Regions from separate parts of the Proteus sp. Marseille-Q3619 genome, predicted to be linked through region 2. Evidence: predicted binding sites of a transcription regulator. Region 2 holds the regulator's gene; each other region holds the start of a gene.
What was found. The regulator PurR, encoded in region 2, represses purine synthesis genes. The targets are predictions, from matches to a motif close to CANGCAAACGTTTGCNTG.
Positions count from the first base shown of each region.

Region 1 (4,979 bases), 2.7 Mb from region 2:
ATTAACAAATATGTCTGAAGTTAGCTTTGTTGTTTTTTCTATTATCGTTATCTTAACGCATCGACTCTTTTTCTCTGAAAACGTAATTGCTTATTTTGAAGATAAACAAAAAGATAGCGAAAGAGAAACAAGTATTATTAGTCAATAAGTTAATCATCAAACAAAAAAATATCGGATATTAAATATCCGATATTTTTATATTAAACACGCATTAAGTGTTATTACTCAATTGTCGTATTAGTTATTACGACGCCAAGCTGTTCCTTGAGGACCATCTTCTAAAACAATCCCCATCGCTGTTAACGCGTCACGAGCAACATCAGCTGCCGCCCAATCTTTATTTTTACGAGCATCATTACGCTGTTGAATTAATGATTCAATTTTTTCAACTTCACCAGCATCATCCGCTTTAGCACCACTTTGTAAGAAGTGCTCAGGCTCTTGCTCTAACAAACCTAATACTTTAGCAAGCTTACGTAACACTGCGGCTAAGCCATTCGCCGCATTCATATCAACCGATTTTAGACGATTAACTTCACGTGCTAAATCAAACAAGACTGAATAGGCTTCTGGTGTATTGAAATCATCGTTCATAGCGTCAATAAATTGCGCTTCAAACACTTCGCCACCTACTGGTTGAGCATTTGCATCAGTGCCACGTAATGAAGTATAGAGGCGCTCTAATGCAGTACGAGCCTGTTTTAAGTTTTCTTCCGTGTAGTTAAGTTGGCTACGATAATGGCCTGATAATAAAAAGTAACGCACTGTTTCAGCATCGTAATAAGCCAATACATCACGAATAGTAAAAAAGTTATTAAGTGATTTAGACATTTTTTCTTTGTCTACCATCACCATACCAGAGTGCATCCAGTAATTAACATAAGGACCATCATGGGCACAAGTTGATTGCGCTATTTCATTTTCATGATGAGGGAACATTAAGTCTGAGCCGCCACCATGAATATCAAAATGATGTCCTAACTCTTTACCATTCATCGCAGAACATTCGATATGCCAACCAGGGCGACCGTCTCCCCACGGAGATTCCCAGCTTGGCTCACCCGGTTTGGACATTTTCCATAAGACGAAATCCATTGGATTGCGTTTTACGTTAGCCACTTCAACTCGAGCACCGGCTTGTAGTTGCTCTAAATCTTGGCGAGAAAGTAAGCCATAATCAGGATCAGTATCAATAGCAAACATGACATCGCCATTGTCAGCAACGTAAGCATGTCCACGTTTAATTAGCGCTTCTGTTAATTCAATAATTTCTGCAATATGGTGCGTTGCACGCGGCTCTGAATCAGGGCGAGCAATATTTAATGCATCAAAGTCTTTGTGCATTTCAGCTAACATACGAGTGGTTAATTGCTCACATGTTTCATTATTTTCAATCGCACGTTTGATGATTTTATCATCTACATCAGTTACGTTACGAACATAGTTAACATCGTATCCTAAGTAACGCAGATAACGGGTTATGGCATCAAAAGCCACAAATGTACGTCCATGACCAATATGGCATAAGTCATAAATAGTGATGCCACACACGTACATACCTATTTTTCCTGCATGGATAGGTTTAAATTCTTCTTTTTGGCGAGTGAGAGTATTAAAAATCTTTAGCATCAGTGGACGTTCCCGTTTTCAACTGTACGTGTTTATTACGTTTTTATATAAAAGAAAATAACAACTACTATAACATGATATTAATCAGGATATTGGATCTTGAAGACAAAGCAAACTCAAGATTAAGGTTTTTATCTTACTCTGCTTAGCGCTTATTTTCACTGTTCAATCGTTGATAGCGAACAATCAAACTTCTATTATTTGGCTAAATTTTGGCGAAAAGTGTTTTTTCCTTCTATTACTGATTTATTTAGCAAGAAAAAGTAGAGCGAGAAAAAGATGCATACTGACTAAATTAGGCAACTGTGATATAAAAACGGGACTGTTGTTTATGCCCAAATCTGGGTAAAGCTAAAATTATATTAGGATCTGAATATGGTTACTTTTCATACCAATTACGGCGATATCGTGATTAATACATTTGCAGACAAAGCACCTGCAACCGTAGAAAATTTTTTAGACTACTGTAAAGAAGGATTCTACGATAACACTATTTTCCACCGTGTCATCAATGGTTTTATGATCCAAGGTGGTGGCTTTGAACCGGGTATGAACCAAAAAGCGACCAAAGCACCTGTAAGAAACGAAGCAAACAATGGCCTAGCAAACAACCGCGGTACATTAGCAATGGCTCGTACAAACGATCCACATTCTGCTACTGCTCAATTCTTTATCAACGTTGCAGACAACGATTTCTTAAACTTCCGTGCTGAAAACGCAAATGGTTGGGGATATTGTGTCTTTGCTGAAGTTGTTGAAGGCATGGACGTTGTGGATAAAATTAAAGCGGTTTCCACTGGTCGTAGTGGTTTCCACCAAGATGTTCCTCGTGAAGATATCGTCATTAAAAGTGTCACGGTTAGCGAATAAGCCTCACTTTTTATGTGTACGCTTTTTATTGCAGACCTGCATCTAAGTGAACATGAACCGGCAATCACTGCCGGTTTTCTTCGCTTTTTAAAAGAACAAGCCATTCATGCAAAAGCACTTTATATCTTAGGTGACTTTTTTGATTTTTGGATAGGTGATGATGATCCCAATCCTTTACATCAACAAATTGCTCAAGCTCTGATGACGTTAAAAAAGGCAGAAGTGCCTTGCTATTTTATTCATGGAAATCGTGATTTTTTAATTGGCTCTCGTTTTGCAAAAGAGAGTGGTATCACCTTACTTCCACAAGAAAAAGTGCTCGAAATTGAACAGCACCGTATCTTAATTTTACATGGTGATACGCTTTGTACTGACGATGAAGCTTATCAACGCTATCGTAAAAAAGTACACAATAAATTTATTCAGCGCCTATTCTCACTACTGCCTCTATTTATTCGACTGCGTATCGCTGACAAAATGCGCTCACGTAGCCAGCACGAAAATCAGTACAAATCAGATGCCATTATGGATGTGAATCCACAGGCTGTGATAGATACTTTTAAACATTTCAATACAGAATGGATGATCCACGGTCATACGCATCGCCCAGCAATTCATACAGTCAACATTGATGACAAAATACATTATCGTGGTGTATTAGGTGCTTGGCATACTGAAGGTTCTATGTTTAAAGTGACTGCTGAAAAAATAGAATTGATTCATTTTCCCTTTTAAGTTGTTTCGCTTATTTTCTTCATAAAAAGGCTGTTTTTTCTTTACGCAAACGTTTTCCTATGCGTGTTAGCGTGATACTATCATGCTCAGTTTATTAGGCTATATCCGTTTATGCTTACAGGAGCAGTTAAGTAATGTCTTCTCAAGTTGGTCTAAATACCTCTTCCGCTCGTATCGCCATTGTAATGGGCTCTAAAAGTGACTGGACAACAATGTCTCATGCCGCTGATGTACTAGACGCACTACAACTTCCTTATCATGTTGAGATTGTCTCTGCACACCGTACCCCTGATAAGCTATTTAGCTTTGCAGAACAGGCAAAAAGTAATGGCTTTGATGTCATTATTGCAGGAGCGGGTGGTGCAGCCCATTTACCGGGTATGCTCGCAGCAAAAACACTCGTTCCTGTATTAGGTGTTCCTGTTCAAAGTGCAGCATTAAGCGGTGTTGATAGCCTTTACTCTATTGTACAAATGCCAAAAGGTATTCCTGTAGGAACATTAGCAATTGGTAAAGCAGGCGCCGCCAATGCTGCTTTATTAGCCGCTCAAATTTTAGCGTTACACTCACCTGCTATTTTTGAAGCACTAACAGCATGGCGCACAGCACAAACTGACGATGTATTAAATAACCCAGATCCAAGGGAGGCACTATGAAGCCAGTTTGTGTTCTTGGAAATGGTCAATTAGGGCGAATGCTAAGACAAGCTGGTGAGCCTTTAGGAATTGCGGTTTATCCAGTAGGATTAGATGCAGAGCCTGAAGCCGTTCCCTATCAAAAAAGTATAATCACAGCTGAAATTGAGCGCTGGCCTGAAACTGCACTCACCAAAGAGTTAGAACGTCATACTAACTTTGTAAACCGTGATATTTTTCCATTACTTGCTGATAGATTGCCTCAAAAACAACTTCTCGATGAATTGGACTTAGCAACAGCACCTTGGCAACCATTAACGTCACCAACACAATGGTCTGATATCTTCGCTCAACTGGGTGATTTTATTATTGTAAAGCGCCGTATTGGTGGTTATGACGGCCGTGGTCAATGGCGCATTCATCCCGGTGAAGAACAGCAATTACCTGCTGAAATTTATGGTGAGTGTATTGTTGAACAAGGCATTCCCTTTTCAGGTGAAGTTTCACTAGTGGGCGCGAGAAATAGCAATGGTGACTGTGTTTTTTATCCATTAACACACAATCTTCATCAAGATGGCATCTTACGCATGAGTGTTGCATTACCAACCCCTGCATCAGAACTACAACAATCAGCAGAAAAAATGCTAACTGCCATCCTTAATAAACTCAATTATGTTGGTGTAATGGCGATGGAGTGCTTTATCGTTGATAATAAATTACTTATTAACGAATTAGCTCCTCGAGTTCATAACAGTGGTCATTGGACACAAAATGGAGCCTCAATTAGCCAGTTTGAATTACATCTACGTGCAATTTTAGATTTACCCATGCCAAAACCTGAGGTTTGCCAACCGGCAGTCATGGTTAATTTGATTGGCACTGATGTCAATCCTCAATGGCTTTCATTGCCATTAGTTCATTTACATTGGTATGAAAAAGAAGTGCGCCCTGCACGTAAGGTTGGGCATCTCAATCTTGTGTACCGCGATAATCTCCCTCTGAAAGAGACACTAAAATCATTAAGCTCAATGCTCGATGATGCCTATCAGTACCCTATCAAATGGGCTTTAGAAAAATTAAGCTAGCAGTCCGACTCATAAAGTTAGAGAA
Region 1 is NZ_CBDIMP010000001.1:1,218,564-1,223,542, forward strand. It holds gene ACWPWK_RS05565 (hypothetical protein) at 1-148, shown strand, start outside; gene cysS (cysteine--tRNA ligase) at 238-1,629, opposite strand; gene ppiB (peptidylprolyl isomerase B) at 2,005-2,499, shown strand; gene ACWPWK_RS05580 (UDP-2,3-diacylglucosamine diphosphatase) at 2,512-3,234, shown strand; gene purE (5-(carboxyamino)imidazole ribonucleotide mutase) at 3,369-3,890, shown strand; gene purK (5-(carboxyamino)imidazole ribonucleotide synthase) at 3,887-4,954, shown strand.
Region 1: a site for PurR is predicted at 3,277-3,294, ahead of purE (5-(carboxyamino)imidazole ribonucleotide mutase). Genes of this name have one in related genera too.

Region 2 (4,979 bases):
AATCAATGCGTTACCGATGGTTATGAGTGTGTTTTATCCTATTAGCTCCCTTTTTATTTTTGCAGTTTTTCCTTTCTTAATTTTAAGCGCATTTTTTCTTCACTTGATTTTAAAGTATATAAAGCACTGCTTTATTATGAAATGAAATAACAACGGCTTTAGGTGGTGTTGGTTTATAGAATAAGCAAGAAGAAAAGAACAAGTCACTTTTATATCAAAATCAATATATTAAATTTCATAATCTATACATTAAGATAAAACGCTACTTTATTAAAAGGATATAATGTATATAAATAAGTTTGTTATAAACCTTGATGAGTATTAACTATGGATATGATTTTGCTGTTTCTTTTAGTGGGATGTATCACTGGCTTTTTTGCTGGACTACTTGGCATAGGAGGCGGTGCAATCATTGTTCCAGTAGTTATGTATGTAGTGAGTCAACAAGCTATCCCAACAGATATGGTGATGAAAATTGCCTTATCTACCTCGTTCTCTGTCATTATATTTTCCACAGCATCTTCAGCGTATTCACATAACAAACATAAAGCCATTTTATGGCAGCAATTTCCTCTATTATCTATCGGCACTATCATTGGTATGCTTGTTGGGACATTTCTGGTACAAAAAATGTCAAACACGATATTGCAAATCGTGTTCTGTATTTTCATGGTATATACCATCTATGGATTATTAACCAAAAAGAAAGAAGCAGAACGCATAGAAAATGTGAAAGATCCTGTTGTTTCAAAACCGGCATTAACCAGTGGTGGCTCTTTAATTGGCTTTATATCCAGCTTTATCGGCATTGCTGGTGGGACTATCACCATTCCTCTTTTAAGTCATTGGGGATTTAATACACGCAAATGTATTGCAACCTCTTCAATGATTGGTGTCATCATCGCTTCCATTGGCACAATCATGGGTATTATCTATGGTTGGAATCAAACAAATATTGATGACTATTATTTAGGCTTTGTTTATTTACCTGCCTTTATTGGAATAAGCATTACCAGCATTCTCTTCGCCCCTGTCGGTGTAAAAGTTGCTTATCGCCTACCTATTCCAAGAGTTCGCCAAATATTTGCATTATTTCTATTCTTAGTCGTAGTGAAAATGATGTATACACTGATGATAGAGTAAGCAGAAAATGCAACAATCAGAGGATATAGGCTCTAAACACAGTCGATATTTTACTGCTTTACGAGTTGCTCTGTGGGATATACTCTTATGAGTATAATTAATCTATATGGCTTATAACTATAGATAAAAGATATTTAGCTGTTATTTCAGCAGATTTTTGTTAAAATAATTAGCAAAATAGTAACAACTTAGTGATTCATTTGCCTCATTCTATCAATTCAAATGATTTTGATGGAATGATTTCAGGCACAAAACCCGAAATAGATAGTTTAAAGGAGTACGCAATGTCTTTCGAATTACCAAAATTACCTTATGCGTTAGATGCTCTTGAGCCACACATCTCTAAAGAAACTTTAGAATATCACTACGGCAAACACCACCAAACTTACGTAACCAATTTAAATAACCTGGTTAAAGGTACTGATTTAGAAAGCAAATCCTTAGAAGAAATCATCAAATCTACTGATGGTGGTATCTTTAATAATGCAGCTCAAGTATGGAACCACACTTTCTACTGGAACTGTTTAGCACCAAATGCAGGCGGCGCACCAACAGGTAAAGTTGCTGATGCTATCAACAAAGCATTCGGCTCTTTTGAAGAGTTCAAAAAGCAATTTAATGATGCGGCAGCTAAAAACTTCGGTTCAGGTTGGACTTGGTTAGTTAAAAAAGCAGACGGTTCAGTTGCGATTGTTAACACGTCTAATGCTGCTACTCCAGTTTCAGGCGCAGACAAACCACTGTTAACAGTAGACGTATGGGAACATGCTTACTACATCGACTACCGTAATGCGCGCGTTAAATATTTAGAAGAGTTCTGGGCACTGGTTAACTGGTCATTTGTTGAAGCTAACCTTGCTTAATTGAGCTTGATAATCAAAGGTGAGTGATTGAGATTCATTTTTGGTGACAAAATAACAAAGGGCCTTGAGCCCTTTGTTATATTCAGATATTCGATAATCTATTATTTAAATTGATCGGATATTCTATAAAGCAGTGATTAGAACAACATAGTCGAAAATAAAACAATCATAACAAGCGCTGCTACTGCTGTACTCAAACCAAATTTCAGATCCGTATCCATCTATTTCTCCCTCAAAATGATTATAATACACTTTTTTAACCATAACCTTGTCATGGTTAATTATTATCACATATCAAAATTTGCTAAAATAGCGACTAGTGCACAATTTATAACATTGATTAATACTTTCACTTTTGAGCTAGATCATACAAAATTCACAGCTAATCGCTAAATTATTGCCAGTGTTTGCCCTATGTATGACTATACTGGCAGTTAAACCATAAAATTAGATAAAAGAGACCAATGAAGGTCAGGAGTTTTCCACACCATGGCAACAATAAAAGACGTGGCAAAACGCGCAGGCGTATCAACCACGACTGTTTCTCATGTGATCAACAAAACACGTTTTGTTGCTGAGAACACACGGGCAGCAGTTTGGGCCGCTATAAAAGAATTAAATTATTCGCCTAGTGCCGTTGCGCGTAGTTTAAAAGTCAATCACACCAAATCTATTGGCCTGTTAGCCACGTCCAGTGAAGCTCCTTACTTTGCTGAAGTGATTGAAGCTGTTGAAAATAGTTGTTATAGCAAAGGCTACACACTGATTTTATGTAATTCACATAATAACCTCGATAAACAAAAAGCCTATTTAGCGATGCTGGCACAAAAACGTGTTGATGGGTTATTAGTCATGTGTTCTGAATACCCCGATCACCTTCTGACACTGTTAGAAGGCTATCGTAATATTCCAATGGTTGTCATGGATTGGGGTAAGGCGCGTGGTGACTTTACCGATACGATTATCGATAATGCTTTTCATGGTGGCTATATTGCGGGTCGTTACCTTATTGAACGTGGTCATCGTGATATTGGTATTATCCCTGGTCCATTAGAACGTAATACCGGTGGTGGTCGCTTACAAGGTTTCTTAAAAGCCATGGAAGAAGCAAAAATCACAGTAAAAGATGAGTGGATTGTACAAGGCGACTTTGAGCCAGAATCTGGTTATAAAGCCATGTATCAGATGCTAAATCAAAAACATCGCCCTACTGCTGTTTTTTGTGGTGGTGATGTGATGGCAATGGGCGCAATTTGTGCCGCTGATGAGCTAGGTTTACGTGTTCCTTTCGATATTTCCATTGTGGGTTACGACAATATTCGTAATGCGCGTTATTTTACGCCAGCATTAACCACAGTCCACCAGCCAAAAGAGCGTTTAGGTCAAATGGCTTTGTCAATGTTGCTTGATCGCATCGTCAACAAACGCGAAGACGCCCAAACAATCGAAGTTCATCCACGATTAGTTGAGCGCCGTTCAGTTGCTGACGGTCCTTTTATTGACTACCGTCGTTAATTCAGATTTATTCGGCTATCTGATTTCTAGCGAAGCCATTCCTCATTTAAGGTTTGGCTATCTCCAAGATAATCTAACAACCATGTCAAAGCGGGTGATTCACTTTTATCGACCCACGTCAGGCAGCATGGGCTGTCTGGCAATGGTTGTGCCAGTTGTAAAGTAACCAGCTTACCTTGTTCAATTAAAGGTTCAGCACGATGCCAAGGCACCATTCCTACGCATAATCCCGCTAACAAGCATTCAAGCCCCATATCCCATGTCGGAACAACCATTCTACGCTGATTATTTAGCGCCCAAGTGTCACGCTTTGGTAAACTGCGTGAAGTATCTTCTAAGCATAAACTTGGATAAGGTCGCATCTCATCATCCGTTAATGGATGTTGTGCTTTCGCTAAAGGGTGATCAACATGACAAACACAGCGCCAAGGCATAAATCCCATATCTCTAAAACTATAACGTTCACCAATTGGTGAGGCTCTTGTTGCACCAATCGCTAAATCAACACGACCATTAACTAAGGAGTCCCATACGCCATTAAACACTTCAGGGTAGACATACAGCTCAATATCAGGAAAATGGCGGTAGAAATCGAGAATAAGTTGTTGTGTTCTTTCAGGTTTAACAATGCAATCAACTGCTATACTAAATTGACCGCGCCACCCATTAGAAACTTGTTGACAAAGATGCCGAGTGTCATTCATTTTTTTGATAACAGATCGTGCTTCTTTGATGAAAATTTTACCTGCATCGGTTAATTCTACATCACGGTGACGGCGCTCAAACAAAGGAACGGCAAGCCATTCCTCTAATTGCCGAACAGTGTAACTAACGGCGGATGGCACTCTGTGCAATTCTTGAGCAGCGGAGCTAAAACTTCCTGTTCTTGCAACTGCATCAACAACTTCTAAAGAGTATTCTGACCACATAGAGTTTATTCCTTTGAAAATTTTTCACAGCATTAACCAAATATTCCCGTTTCACAAGTAAAATAGGTCTTAGTTACAATACATAAAATGTTCTACATCACATAGCATAGAAAATAAAATGAATTCTAAAACTTCCACACAATCAAAAACACCTATGAGCTTTATGGTGTACCTAGCGGGTTTGAGTATGCTAGGTTACTTAGCTATTGATATGTACTTACCTGCATTTGGTATGATGCAGCGTGAACTCTCTATCAGCGAAGGTGCTATTAGTAATAGCTTAAGTATCTTTTTATTTGGCTTTGCTGTTGCTCAATTACTTTGGGGACCTCTTTCTGACAAAGTCGGTCGTAAACCTATTCTACTTATTGGTTTAAGCCTTTTCTCTTTAGGCTGTCTTGGTATGCTGTGGGTTGAGAGTGCAACTGGCTTACTTGCTATGCGCTTCCTACAAGCTTTCGGTGTTTGCTCTGCCGCTGTTATTTGGCAAGCTCTTGTCATCGACCGTTTTGATGAATCTCGCGCTCAG
Region 2 is NZ_CBDIMP010000001.1:3,968,485-3,973,463, reverse strand. It holds gene ACWPWK_RS18600 (sulfite exporter TauE/SafE family protein) at 328-1,143, shown strand; gene sodB (superoxide dismutase [Fe]) at 1,428-2,006, shown strand; gene cydH (cytochrome bd-I oxidase subunit CydH) at 2,144-2,227, opposite strand; gene purR (HTH-type transcriptional repressor PurR) at 2,496-3,521, shown strand; gene punR (DNA-binding transcriptional activator PunR) at 3,548-4,450, opposite strand; gene punC (purine nucleoside transporter PunC) at 4,569-4,979, shown strand, end outside.

Region 3 (4,979 bases), 3.1 Mb from region 2:
GCTATGTTGTTTAATAGGCTGTTTTTAAGTACAAAAATTATTGATAAGCCATATCTTGAGTCAATGATAATGATGAGCTTTCTTGCTCTTCATCGTTATCATTCTCTTTATCTTTAGATAATATTTTATTTTTGCTCTCTTTGGCTTGAAGGTAACCGACAAGGCTAAGTTGATATCGTCGAATGTTTTCAACATAGCGATAAGCCTCATGGCCTCTGGCATAGCCATAAGGGAGGTCTGCATAATATTTCTTTTGGCTAAGTAGAGGTAATCTTGATTTTACATCTAGCCAACTATCAGGATCGGCATTTTGTTGCTCCGTAAGCCTTCTGGCATCAAGCATATGACCAAATCCCATATTATATGCTGCCAATGCAAACCAAATTTTTTCATCTTCTGGAATAGAATCCGGCAAGCGCGAAAGGAGATGTTTAAGATATTGTGCTCCTCCTCGAACACTCTCTTCGGGATCAAGCCTGTCAGTAACGCCCATACTTGATGCAGTAGGGCGAGTTAACATCATCAATCCTCTAACTCCAGTTGGTGATGTAGCATGAGGATCCCAATGTGATTCTTGCCATGCCATAGCTGCCAATAACCGCCAATCGAAAGTATCTGCATACTTTTCAAAAAGAGGCTGATAGTTTGGCAAAATAGAATCTATCGCTGTAATAAAAGAGATAGTATCGAAGTAATCAAATGTACCTACATGGCCAAAATATTTTTCTTCTAGTCTTGCTAACACATCTTCTTGAGATAATTGATTAAAGTAATCGAGCATCGCTGCATATAAGCTATTATCTTCACCATCAGGCAAATACCACGTTAGTGGACGGCTTTCAGTGACTTCAAACCCTACGGCAACATTAGGATGAATGCGTTGTTGTACTGCAACACTGATGGAATCTGCTAGAACATAGGTTATTTTACCTTCTGATAATGCTTCTAGCAGTTGCGAGGTCGTCTGATTATCTGATTCTTCCCATTCAAGCTCGGGGTATTGCGTCTCTTTTAATGTTCGCAATAAACTTGCATGAGCTGAGCCAGCAGTGACAACAAGTCGCCCATCTAACGAATCAAAACTACGTGGTCTTAATGTCCCTTTACGGTAAATAAGCTGTTGAGAAACTGAAAAATAAGCAGGGCCACTGCGTGTCGTATCTAATCTCTCTTTATTATAAAGTAATCCGGCGGCGATAAAGTCAGCTTTATTATTCTCCAGATCATCAAACATTTGGTTGATATTTGTCCGCATATTAACGACAAGTTTCACGCCTAGGTAATCTGCAAAGCGTTTCACTAATTCATAATCGAAACCTACGGGGTCCTTTTTATCGTTCATCGTTATCAATGGTGAAGGTATCGTACTAATTCTTAACTCACCACGAGATAAAATCTTATTTATCTGCGCTTTTTGCCTATCTGGCCATGTAATATTCAACGCGATAATAGCCGCTGAAAAGAGCGCTATGATAACGATAACGAAATAGTTTATCCTTATATTATTCAATAGGTTGGTTCTCGTTAACGTTGTTTATTGTTGTGTGTAAAATCGTCATTTTAACATGGATAAATTTCCAGTAATCGAGCATTTTGCTTAACATATTGGCAAGACGCAACTTGATTACACCAATTAATCATTAAAACACTCTAAGTTAAATGCCGTTATTTTGTTCACGCAAACGGTTTCGTCTGAGCGGTTATTCTATTATACTAGGCGCGTTTCCCCTGAATGATTGGTCAGGTTAGCTGCTAAAAGAGAGAACTCAATACTATGGAAATCCTGCGTGGCTCCCCCGCTTTATCCGCGTTTCGTATTAATAAATTACTCACTCTATGTCAGGAAAATGATCTTCCTGTACAAGGTATATACGCGGAATTTGTCCATTTCGCGAAAGTGGAAGGGCAGTTATCTGAAGATGATCAAACTAAATTACGTCAACTACTGCATTATGGACCTTCATTAACAGAACATGAGCCTGTTGGGGAAATGCGAGTTGTTACACCTCGCCCGGGAACAATTTCACCTTGGTCTTCTAAAGCGACAGATATTGCACATAACTGTGGTTTAGCCAAGGTTGTCCGAATTGAACGTGGTATCGCCTACTTTATTGAGTGCGGTACGATGACAGACAATCAGTGGCAACAGCTTTATGGTTTTATTCATGATCGAATGATGGAAACCATCTTCTTAAATTATCAAGATGTAAATGCACTTTTTGCCGAGCAAACGCCAGCACCACTAAAAACGATTGATGTGCTTGCAAAAGGCAAAGATGCACTAATAAAAGCGAATATCGAAATGGGATTAGCGCTGGCAGACGATGAAGTTGATTACTTAGTCGATGCTTTTAACCGCTTACAGCGTAATCCAACAGATGTTGAGCTTTATATGTTTGCACAAGCTAACTCTGAACACTGTCGCCACAAAATATTTAATGCTGATTGGATAATTGATGGTAAAGCTCAAGATAAATCATTATTTAAAATGATTAAAAATACGTTTGAGCAAACGCCTGATTATGTCATGTCAGCTTATAAAGATAATGCGGCAGTAATGGAAGGCTCTGTGGCGGGGCGTTTTTATCCTGATACAGAAAAAGGGCATTATCACTATCATCAAGAGCCTGTACATATCTTGATGAAAGTAGAAACACATAACCACCCAACAGCAATTTCACCATGGCCGGGGGCTGCAACGGGTTCAGGCGGTGAAATTCGAGATGAAGGCGCAACGGGACGCGGTGCAAAACCTAAAGCTGGTCTAGTTGGATTTTCGGTTTCTAACTTACGTATTCCGGGATTTGAACAGCCTTGGGAAGAAGATTTTGGCAAACCAGAGCGTATTGTTAATGCATTAGACATTATGACTGAAGGTCCACTAGGTGGTGCGGCATTTAATAATGAATTCGGTCGTCCGGCATTATTAGGTTATTTCAGAACCTATGAAGAACAAGTAAATAGCCACAATGGTGTTGAAATTCGCGGCTACCATAAACCCATCATGTTAGCAGGGGGTATTGGTAATATTCGTGAAGATCACGTACAAAAAGGCGAAATCACAGTTGGTGCTAAGTTAATTGTACTTGGTGGACCCTCTATGAACATCGGTCTTGGTGGTGGTGCCGCTTCTTCTATGACATCAGGTCAATCAGATGCTGATTTAGATTTCGCCTCTGTTCAGCGTGATAACCCAGAAATGGAACGCCGTTGCCAAGAAGTTATCGACCGTTGCTGGCAATTAGGTGACGATAACCCGATCTTATTTATTCATGACGTTGGTGCTGGTGGTCTTTCTAATGCAATGCCTGAATTAGTTAATGATGGCGGTCGTGGTGGTCGTTTTGAATTACGTGATGTTCTTAATGATGAACCGGGTATGAGCCCACTTGAGATCTGGTGTAATGAATCTCAAGAGCGTTATGTATTAGCGGTATCGCCTGAAAAAATGCCTCTTTTTGATGCGTTATGTCAGCGTGAAAGAGCACCTTATACTGTGATTGGTGAAGCAACGCAAGAGCGTGAATTAGTGCTCAATGATACACACTTTGATAATAAGCCGATTGATATGCCATTAGACATATTATTAGGTAAAGCACCTAAAATGTTGCGTGATGTAAAATCACTTAAAACAGAAGGTGAGTATCTCTCCCGTAAAGATATCGATTTAAAAGATGCCGTCTATCGTGTTCTTCATTTACCAGCCGTTGCTGAAAAAACCTTCTTAATTACCATTGGTGACCGTACCGTAACAGGAATGGTTGCGCGTGATCAAATGGTCGGGCCTTGGCAAATTCCGGTTGCCAATTGTGCTGTTACCACAGCAACATTAGATAGCTATTATGGCGAAGCTATGTCTATTGGTGAACGAGCACCTATCGCACTGTTAGATTTTGCTGCCTCTGCACGTATGGCTGTCGGTGAAGCACTAACAAATATGGCGGGTTGTGATGTAGAAGCGCTTAATCGCATTAAGCTTTCGGCTAACTGGATGTCAGCAGCAGGTCATCCGGGTGAAGATGCAGGTTTGTATGACGCAGTGAAAGCCATTGGTGAAGAGTTATGTCCAAAGCTAGGTATTACTATTCCTGTGGGCAAAGATTCGATGTCAATGAAGACGCGCTGGCAAGATAAAGATGGGAAAACCAAAGAGGTTACTTCTCCACTATCTTTAGTTATTACAGCATTCTCTCGTGTTGAAGATGTGCGTAAAACAGTGACGCCTGAATTATCAACACAAGCTGGAAACCGCTTGTATTTAATTGATTTGGGCAATGGTCATAATGCATTAGGTGCAACGGCACTAGCTCAAGTTTATCGCCAATTAGGTCAGAAAGCGGCTGATCTTCGTGATGTTGAACAGTTGAAACAGTTCTTCAATGTGATGCAACAATTGGTCAATGAAGGCAAATTGTTGGCCTATCACGATCGCTCTGATGGTGGGTTATTTGTCACTCTTGTAGAAATGGCATTTACAGGCCATTGTGGCTTACACGTTGATATCAGTGCTTATGATGAAGATATTTTAGCTGGACTCTTTAATGAAGAGCTCGGTGGTGTGATCCAAATTCGTGCTGAACATCAAGAAGTCGTCGAAGCATTATTTGCTGAATATGGTTTATCGGATTGTTTACATTATTTAGGTCAAGCAACAGAAAATGATGCCATTATTATCCAAAGTCGTGAAACGGAAGTTTACAACGAAAAACGCAGTACATTGCGTCTTTGGTGGGCAGAAACAACATGGCAAATGCAACGCTTACGTGATAATCCAGAGTGTGCGGATGAAGAGCATCAAGCAAAACAAGATCTCAACGATCCTGGGTTAAATGTGAAGTTAACCTTTGATCCAAATGAAGATATTGCTGCACCTTATATTGCAACAGGGAGCCGCCCTCGTATTGCGGTTTTAAGAGAGCAAGGTGTTAACTCTCATGTTGAAATGGCGGCTGCTTTTGACAGGGCTGGTTTTGATGCTA
Region 3 is NZ_CBDIMP010000001.1:914,829-919,807, reverse strand. It holds gene mltF (membrane-bound lytic murein transglycosylase MltF) at 38-1,510, opposite strand; gene purL (phosphoribosylformylglycinamidine synthase) at 1,775-4,979, shown strand, end outside.
Region 3: a site for PurR is predicted at 1,676-1,693, ahead of purL (phosphoribosylformylglycinamidine synthase). Genes of this name have one in related genera too.